Regions from separate parts of the Salmonella sp. FC25216 genome, predicted to be linked through region 2. Evidence: riboswitches for the same ligand, from Rfam matches in the RefSeq annotation. Region 2 holds a riboswitch; the other holds the start of a gene.
What was found. A riboswitch is a leader RNA that binds a small molecule or an ion and turns the genes downstream of it on or off. The one in region 2 is predicted to bind thiamine pyrophosphate.

Region 1 (4,696 bases), on a different contig from region 2:
TTCGCTAGCGCCAGACTGACCCCAATCCCGGCAATGGCGTTGACGGTATAAAATAGCCCCACCCAAAACGGCTGCGCGCCCACTTCGCGACTAAGAAACAGGCTTAACGTCGGCGCCTGAAGCGCGCCAGCGACGCCCATCATAAAAGCGACCAGCATAAACGCCGCATAAATCCCGTTGAGACGCCGTCCCATCGTCGTAATCCAGAGCATAGTAAGTCCTTTAAGCGCAGCCGAAATAAAAAAAGCCAGCAGGTATTATCTGCTGGCGGGTGATTTTAGGCTATAGCCTACACCAATACTCAGTCACACATGATGTCTGCAATTGGCTTCAATCGGTCGCCTCCCACTGCATCAGTTCTGCGAGCATTTTTAAGCGTTGCGGCGCGCTCAGGCAAACCAGCCAGGACGTTTTTTCCGTCGCGGCAAAATATCTCAACCAGAACTGGTACATAGCGACCTCTTCCTCTTGCTTCATCGAAAGGTATTATTGGCCTAATATAGGGATAATAAAATTGCTGAGTTTTTCATCGGAGTTCCCCTTTTATGCCCTCAGGTCGCCTGCAACAACAATTTATCCGTCTCTGGCAATGTTGTGACGGTAAAACGCAAGACACCACGCTTAATGAGCTGGCGGATCTGCTGAACTGTTCCCGTCGCCATATGCGTACGCTGCTAAATACGATGCAGGCGCGCGGCTGGCTAACATGGGAAGCGGAGGTTGGACGCGGAAAGCGTTCGCGTCTGACGTTCCTGTATACCGGACTGGCGCTACAACAGCAGCGAGCGGAAGACCTACTGGAACAAGATCGAATCGATCAACTGGTACAACTGGTTGGCGATAAAAGCGCCGTCAGGCAAATGCTGATTTCCCATCTGGGACGCAGCTTCCGCCAGGGGCGGCATATTCTGCGGGTTCTTTACTATCGCCCGATGCACAATCTCCTGCCGGGAACCGCATTACGTCGCTCGGAAACCCATATTGCCCGGCAGATTTTCAGTTCGCTCACGCGGGTAAATGAGGAAAACGGGGAACTGGAAGCGGACATTGCGCACCACTGGCAGCAAATTTCCCCTTTACTGTGGCGCTTCTACCTGCGCCCCGGCATTCATTTTCATCATGGTCGCGAACTGGAGATGGAAGATGTCATCGCCTCGCTGACGCGTATCAATACGCTTCCGCTTTACTCGCACATTACAAAGATAGACTCCCCTACCGCGTGGACGCTGGATATTCATCTTTCCCAGCCGGATCGATGGTTGCCGTGGCTGCTGGGCCAGGTCCCGGCGATGGTTTTGCCACGGGAGTGGGAAACGCTGACTAATTTCGCCAGCCACCCTATCGGCACCGGGCCTTATGCCGTGCGGCGTAATACGCCAAACCAGCTCAAGATACTCGCCTTTGATGACTACTTCGGCTATCGGGCGTTGATAGACGAAGTGAACGTCTGGGTACTGCCGGATATCAGTGAAGAACCGGCCTGCGGCTTGATGCTGGAAGGGCCGATACAAGGTGGTGAAAAAGCGATAGAAAGCCGTCTGGAAGAGGGGTGCTATTATCTGCTATTCGACGCCAGAACGCCGCGCGGCGCGCATCCACAGGTCAGAGAATGGGTGAGCCATGTCCTCTCCCCCACCAATTTACTCTATCATGCCGATGAGCCACTACAGCAGCTCTGGTTCCCTGCCTATGGGCTTTTACCGCGCTGGCATCACGCCCATCCAGGCCCAGGCGAAAAACCCGCCGGGCTGGAAACCCTCACGCTGACCTTCTATCGCGAACACATTGAGCACCGGGTTATCGCCCGTATCATGAGCGCGCTTCTGGCTGAGCATCAGGTGCATCTGCATATTCAGGAGATCGACTACGATCAATGGCACGCCGGCGAGATCGAAAGCGATATCTGGCTCAATAGCGCTAACTTTACTCTGCCGCTGGATTTCTCGTTGTTCGCGCACCTGTGCGAAGTACCGCTCTTGCAGAACTGTATTCCGCGCGACTGGCAGGGCGACGCCGCGCAGTGGCGCGCTGGCGAAATGAACCTGGCAAACTGGTGCCAGCAACTGCTGGCCTGCAAAGCGATTGTGCCGCTGATCCACCACTGGCTGATTATCCAGGGACAGCGCAGTATGCGCGGGCTGCGTATGAATACCCTCGGCTGGTTTGATTTTAAATCGGCGTGGTTTGCGCCGCCAGATCCTTAACGCCAGCTCTTGATTGCTGCCCGGCAACAAAATCACTACACTAACGCCGAACTCAACGGGGTGCCGCGCCCGTGCGTGCGCTGAGAAAATACCCGTCGAACCTGATCCGGATAATGCCGGCGAAGGGATTTGAGGCTACCTCTCAAGTCCTTTGCCACTCTTTAACTGAGGTGCAAAGTGTTAAAAAAATATCTTCCGCTTTTACTCCTGTGCGCGGCGCCTGCCTTCGCCAAACCCATTCTCACCGTCTATACCTACGACTCGTTCGCCGCCGACTGGGGGCCAGGCCCGGCGGTGAAAAAAGCGTTTGAAGCCGACTGTAACTGCGAGCTAAAACTGGTGGCGCTGGAGGATGGCGTTTCGCTGCTCAACCGCCTGCGGATGGAGGGGAAGAACAGCAAAGCCGATGTGGTGTTGGGGCTGGACAACAATCTGCTGGAAGCGGCTACGCAAACTAAACTCTTTGCTAAAAGCGGCGTGGCGAATGAGGCGGTCAAGGTGCCCGGCGGCTGGAAAAACGACACATTTGTTCCGTTCGATTACGGCTATTTCGCCTTTGTCTACGATAAAAGCAAGCTGAAAAATCCGCCGAAAAGCCTGAAAGAACTGGTCGAGAGCGATCAAAAATGGCGGGTGATTTATCAGGACCCGCGTACCAGTACGCCAGGGCTGGGGCTATTACTGTGGATGCACAAAGTCTATGGCGATAACGCGCCGCAGGCCTGGCAAAAACTGGCGGCCAAAACGGTCACGGTGACGAAAGGCTGGAGCGAAGCCTACGGTTTATTTCTGAAAGGTGAAAGCGATTTGGTGCTCAGTTACACCACCTCGCCGGCATATCACATTATTGAAGAGAAGAAGGACAATTACGCCGCCGCGAACTTCAGCGAAGGTCATTACTTACAGGTAGAAGTAGCGGCGCGTACCGTCTCCAGTAAGCAGCCGGAACTGGCGGAGAAATTCCTCAAATTTATGGTTTCTCCAGCGTTTCAGAACGCCATACCAACCGGCAACTGGATGTACCCGGTAGCGGACGTCGCCTTACCGGCAGGGTTTGAATCATTGGTAAAACCCGCCACAACGCTGGAATTCACGCCGCAGCAGGTTGCAGCACAACGCCAGGCATGGATTAGCGAATGGCAACGCGCCGTCAGCCGTTAATTCCCGGCTGGCTAATTCCGGGGCTGTGCGCCGCCGCGCTGATGATAACCGTCGCTCTGGCGGCCTTTCTGGCGCTTTGGCTGAGCACGCCGTCGGGCGCATGGTCGACAATCTGGCGGGATAGCTACCTGTGGCATGTGGTGCGCTTCTCATTCTGGCAGGCGTTTCTGTCCGCGGTGCTGTCTGTGGTCCCGGCGGTTTTTCTCGCCCGCGCGCTTTATCGACGCCGTTTTCCTGGACGTCTGGCACTGCTGCGTCTGTGCGCCATGACGCTGATTCTGCCGGTACTGGTTGCCGTGTTCGGCATTCTTAGCGTGTATGGCCGCCAGGGCTGGCTGGCCTCGCTGTGGCAGATGCTGGGGCTTCAGTGGACATTCTCCCCCTACGGCTTGCAGGGCATTTTACTGGCGCACGTCTTTTTTAATCTGCCAATGGCGAGCCGCTTGTTGCTGCAATCTTTGGAAAGCATTCCCGGCGAGCAGCGCCAGCTCGCCGCCCAGCTCGGTATGCGCGGCTGGCATTTTTTCCGTTTTGTCGAATGGCCGTGGCTGCGCCGCCAAATTCCGCCCGTCGCGGCGCTGATTTTTATGCTCTGCTTCGCCAGTTTTGCGACGGTCCTGTCACTCGGCGGCGGCCCGCAGGCCACCACTATCGAACTGGCTATCTATCAGGCGCTCAGTTATGACTACGATCCCGCCCGCGCGGCGATGCTGGCATTAATCCAGATGGTCTGCTGCCTGGCGCTGGTGCTGCTAAGCCAGCGGTTAAGCAAAGCGATTGCGCCGGGGATGACGCTGACGCAGGGCTGGCGCGATCCTGACGATCGTCTCCACAGCCGTCTGACGGACGCCTTATTAATCGTGTTGGCGCTGCTGCTGCTGCTTCCGCCGCTGGTCGCCGTGGTGGTCGATGGCGTCAACCGCAGCCTGCCGGAGGTGCTGGCGCAACCTATTCTGTGGCAGGCTGTCTGGACATCACTACGCATTGCGCTGGCGGCGGGCATTCTGTGTGTGGTACTGACCATGATGCTGCTGTGGAGTAGCCGCGAATTACGCCAACGCCAGCAGGTATTCGCCGGACAAACGCTGGAACTCAGCGGGATGTTGATCCTCGCGATGCCGGGGATCGTGCTGGCGACGGGCTTCTTTTTATTGCTCAATAATAGCCTCGGCTTACCGGAATCCGCCGACGGCATCGTGATTTTCACCAATGCGCTCATGGCGATCCCCTACGCGCTAAAAGTCCTGGAAAACCCAATGCGCGATGTTACCGCCCGTTACGGAATGCTGTGCCAGTCATTAGGAATTGAAGGCTGGTCGCGGTTAAAGATC
Region 2 (4,696 bases):
TCGTTCATTCAGTTGCGCGATGAGCCGGGTATGCGCTTGTTCCATTTATCTTTTCCTGACGACGGGTCTGTAGGCAGTATACTACCACCACGCGTGGAAATGATGTACCGGACCAATGCCCTTCCCCACTTCCAGCGTATCCGCCTGAGCCAGCGCCGCCGAAAGCCATGCCTTCGCCTCGTTTACCGTCTCTCCCCAACTGCAATGCCGGGGCCGTAACGCCGCCAGCGCCGCCGACAGCGTACAGCCCGTCCCATGCGTATTTTTGGTACTCACACGCGGCGCGCTAAAACGCTGCTCGCCCTCACGGGTAAAGAGCCAGTCCGGGCTTTGCGCATCCTCTAAATGCCCGCCTTTCATCAATACCGCCTCACACCCCATCGCCAGTAATGCCCGCCCCTGCGCCAGCATCTCCTGTTCCGTACGCGCATGGGGTGCATTCAGCAACGCTGCGGCTTCCGGCAAATTAGGCGTAATCAGCGATACCTGCGGCAACAGCCGGACGCGTAATGTTTCTACCGCGGAGGGCGAGAGCAGCGGATCGCCGCTTTTCGCCAGCATCACCGTATCCAGCACCACATTACGTACATGATGACGCTGTAGTCGTTCCGCCACGACCTCGACAATATCGGTTTCCGCCAGCATCCCGATTTTCGTGGTATCAATGCGCACATCGCTGAACACGGAATCAAGTTGAGCGGCGACAAAGTCCGGATCTATCCGGTACACCGACTGTACGCCACAGGTATTTTGCGCCACCAGCGCGGTAATGACCGAACAGCCATATGCGCCCAGCGCGGAAAAGGTCTTGAGATCCGCCTGGATACCGGCCCCGCCGCTGGGATCGGTGCCAGCAATCGTCAGCGCGTTAATTCTCTTCATTGGCGCGCCTCCACATCCAGATGATATAGCGCATCAAGAAAAGCCGGGATGAAGCTGCCCGGTCCCTCGCTACGCACTGCCGCGGCCTGGCCTGCCAGTTTCATCCAGCAGCAGGCCGACGCGACATTGTCCAGCGCGGCGCCCGGTAACGCGCAACTGGCGGCAACGACCGCCGACAACGCGCAGCCGGTGCCTACAATGCGAGTCATTAACGGATCGCCGCCGGGAATGCTCAGCGTGCGCTGACCGTTAGTGACGTAATCTACCTCTCCGGTGACCACAACGATGCAGTCTATCTGACGCGCCAGCGCCTGCGCCGCAGGCAGTGCGGCCAACGCCGCTTCAGTGGTATCTACGCCGCGTCCGCCCAGCGCCATGCCGGCTAACGCCAGGATTTCCGAGGCATTGCCGCGTATTGCCGCCGGGCGCAGGGACAAGAGCTCCAGGCAAAATCGCCGACGGAATTCCAGCGCGCCCACCGCGACAGGGTCGAGCGTCCACGGCGTTTTGGCATCATAAGCGCTTTCTACCGCAGCACGCATCGCGTCAGCACGTGAGGCGGTTAATGTTCCGACATTAACCAGCAAGGCGTTGGCGATGGCGGCAAACGGTCTGGCCTCGGCAGGATCAATCACCATAGCGGGTGACGCGCCCAGCGCCAGCAGCGTATTGGCGGTAAACGTTTGTACGACGTCATTCGTCATACAGTGCGTAAGCGGGGAGAGCGCGCGAAAGTGTTTTAACGTATGTGCCGCAAGCGTACGGCAGTGCAGGTCAGGCTGCATGGTTCAGCTCCTGCCCGCGTGAAGAAGGGACACGAGCAGTGTCAGACTTCCCTACGCTGGCATTATCCAGATCAGGTGGTACGGGTATTTCTCAGCCTTCATAAAGAAGGGCACCCCGAGTCGTGAAGCCCCGCCGTGTTAAGCGGGGTTTCGCTATTAAGCATACTGTCTGCGCCAGGCAATGTAAATTTACAGCCAGTGGCGGATGATAATTTCAGTGTTATCAGATAGTTCTCAAAACCTATTCGGTTCTGGCAAACTTGCTGCCGGATATGTTGCTGCACGACGCTTTCGTTTACACTTTTTACGAAAAGGGGCGTGAGATAACAAAATAGCGCTTGTCAGATGCGCCACCAGCAGAAATGATACACACGACGTTAACTGACCCGCATATGTGGAGGGTAAAAGTATGAAAAGTAAGTTGCTGCCTTGCGCGCTGTTGCTTGCAACCAGTTTTGCATGGGCCGCCCCCGCGACAACGGGCATTGATCAATATGAGTTAAAGAGTTTTATTGCCGACTTCACACACTTCAAGCCCGGTGATACCGTTCCGCAGATGTACCGCACCGATGAGTACAATATTAAACAGTGGAAATTACGTAATCTGCCCGCGCCGGATGCCGGTACCCACTGGACCTATATGGGCGGCGCGTATGTGCTGATTAACGATGCCGATGGAAAAATCATCAAAGCCTATGACGGCGAGATTTTTTATCATCGGTAAAAAAAGCACGTACTTTCTTGACGAAAGTACGTGAAACAGGGGAAATCATCATTACGCTAATTAGTCATAGGATACGGCAAATATAACTTTGCTTTGGACTTCGCCAGGCTGTAGTGCTTCCCCTGTTATACGCACGTATCTCGCGGTAATGGGGAAAGTATACTGATCATTGATTGTCGCCATTTTCGTTAACCTGCTCATCAGAGCATCACCCCGTTTTAACGGCGTGGCGGCGGTGCCGTTATAAATCTGGAAACCAACGCCTTGGGCGCCATTGGTTATCGTGTTTTTCAGTATCGTTCCGTTGTCGTTCCAGTTGCCGCGCGCCACGTTAAAACTCACCGGGTTGGTGGTAACATTATAAACCCCGTCGCAATTGAGTACCAGATTTGTCGATCCCGTTTTACTGTTATTGCCGGACAAAATCTCATTTAACGTCGTATCCGGCATTTTTATTTCATATGTAGGCTGTGAAAAACGACAGGTGGTGGGCTTGTGTTTGACGGTAAACGTCAAATATTGGGAGTAGGCATTATCATTGCTAAACAACCGCAGGGCAGAACACACTATCCACGCCAAAATATTTGAGTTACATGAATTATTAGATAAAAAATTAACCGCAGGCTTAGATAAGCTGAACGAATTACCGTATACTTTCTCGCCATTATCTGAACTATATGACATTGCGGCTACGTACGATGCTTTAAGGGTCATTTGTTTATTATTCAGAGTATCATCTACCGAATAATTTTTAACTGAGGCAATTCTATCACTGCCTGTATTAACAGGAAAATCTGAACTTTCAAGTGTCAGTTTGATAAAAATTGACTGACTACTGGCACTATCTTTTATTTCAACGATATAGTCTTGTAAACTTGTCGCATAGTACATTTTATCGCCTGTCGTATTGCAGTCAAATGATCCTTGTAAATTGGGATTAAAATTTACCGTTGTTGATCCCGTTGTTAAATCCAATGTAATAGGTTGCGTTGCGCTCGTAGTTCCTTTCGGCGTACATTTTGCTTGTCCCAACAGCGGGATTAATAGTAAAAACAAAAACCCATATTTTTTCATAAACGCATCCCTTATCGGCAAATATAGACTTTATTCTCATTAATCACCTTCTCAAAGGTGATGGTACAGAACTGCCTCTGCTGTTTATTCACCGCGACACGTACCGACGCGGGAATATCATTGGTGCGAATAAATAACCGACTACCCTGACCTACGAGGCCGACGTTATTACCCGCGTTATCTTCTACCTCATAGCCGAACGATAAAGGAGAACCATCCGGACGCCGGGCGAGGAAGTACCAGGGTTTACGTCGATCGGTCTCAAATTCCGCCAGTACCACCGCGCCACGATAAGGCACTGCACCCTTGCGGTTGCCCAATAACGCAACATCGCTATCACTGTTGGAAAGATCCAGCATCAGCATATTTTCGCGATACGGCGTTAAGCTGTCATAAATAGCGTAGCCTTTGCTGTCCGTGGTTAAGTACCGATGGCCCTGCACCGCTGCGCCCTGCAGTCCCGGCGCGTTAACAATGGCAAAAGTATCCGACAACCGGGGAGCCAGCGCCACGCCGTCGGACCACGCCACGATACCGCCCTGAATATTGCCGCTGGCCTGCTGGTATTTATTCGACTGGCTGTAACTGCCGCCCACCGTCGCTATCGGCGCACGCCAGACCAGACTGCCGCCCGCTGTTGTCTCACTACCCTGTCGCTGGTGGCTCAGATTAGCGCCATAGCTAAACTGATCGCGGTTCCCCGCCACGCCGCTTAAACTGGTGTTATTCGATTGATAACCGTCATCATCGAACGTTGTTGAATTAGAAACGAACAGATCGCGCCGCGGGGTAGAAATACCGTCGCCCCATGAGAACGGAATCGAGATATACAGGTTAAAACGCTTATCCTCATGGTGATCCTCATCATATGTCTGGCTAACGGATAAGGTATAGCTAATACGTTGCCAGGAGTTTGAATAACTTAATTGATAATCTTTACCGGTTCCGCTGCGTCCCCAATAATCGCGCCACAGGCCGCTGACCGCCAGAAATCCCCAGTTGGCAGGTAATGCCTGATTGATATTAAGTGAAAAACTGTTCTTCCGACCAAAATCGTTCTGATAATAGTCGGCAATGTCATACACATCATTTTCATCGCGCTGGTAATTATTTTTATTATTCGCCCATACGTGATCGTTAAAGGTTCGATAATCCCGTGACGAATAACGCCAGGCTGCCAAAGCAAACTGCGTTCCGGTCTGCGCAACATATTTATTCCACTCTACCTGAA

Region 1: it holds a riboswitch for thiamine pyrophosphate, as region 2 does, so the genes downstream of both, thiB (thiamine ABC transporter substrate binding subunit) here and thiM (hydroxyethylthiazole kinase) in region 2, are expected to answer to the same signal.

What each region holds. Positions count from the first base shown of each region.
Region 1 is NZ_JBDGON010000001.1:152,948-157,643, forward strand. It holds gene AC3G3F_RS00675 (sugar efflux transporter) at 1-212, opposite strand, end outside; gene sgrT (glucose uptake inhibitor SgrT) at 331-453, opposite strand; gene sgrR (HTH-type transcriptional regulator SgrR) at 546-2,204, shown strand; TPP riboswitch at 2,251-2,350, shown strand; gene thiB (thiamine ABC transporter substrate binding subunit) at 2,382-3,365, shown strand; gene thiP (thiamine/thiamine pyrophosphate ABC transporter permease ThiP) at 3,341-4,696, shown strand, end outside.
Region 2 is NZ_JBDGON010000009.1:118,622-123,317, reverse strand. It holds gene AC3G3F_RS18425 (GntR family transcriptional regulator) at 1-45, opposite strand, end outside; gene thiD (bifunctional hydroxymethylpyrimidine kinase/phosphomethylpyrimidine kinase) at 82-882, opposite strand; gene thiM (hydroxyethylthiazole kinase) at 879-1,667, opposite strand; TPP riboswitch at 1,699-1,795, opposite strand; gene rcnB (Ni(II)/Co(II) efflux transporter accessory subunit RcnB) at 2,077-2,391, shown strand; gene AC3G3F_RS18405 (fimbrial protein) at 2,452-3,465, opposite strand; gene AC3G3F_RS18400 (fimbrial biogenesis outer membrane usher protein) at 3,477-4,696, opposite strand, start outside.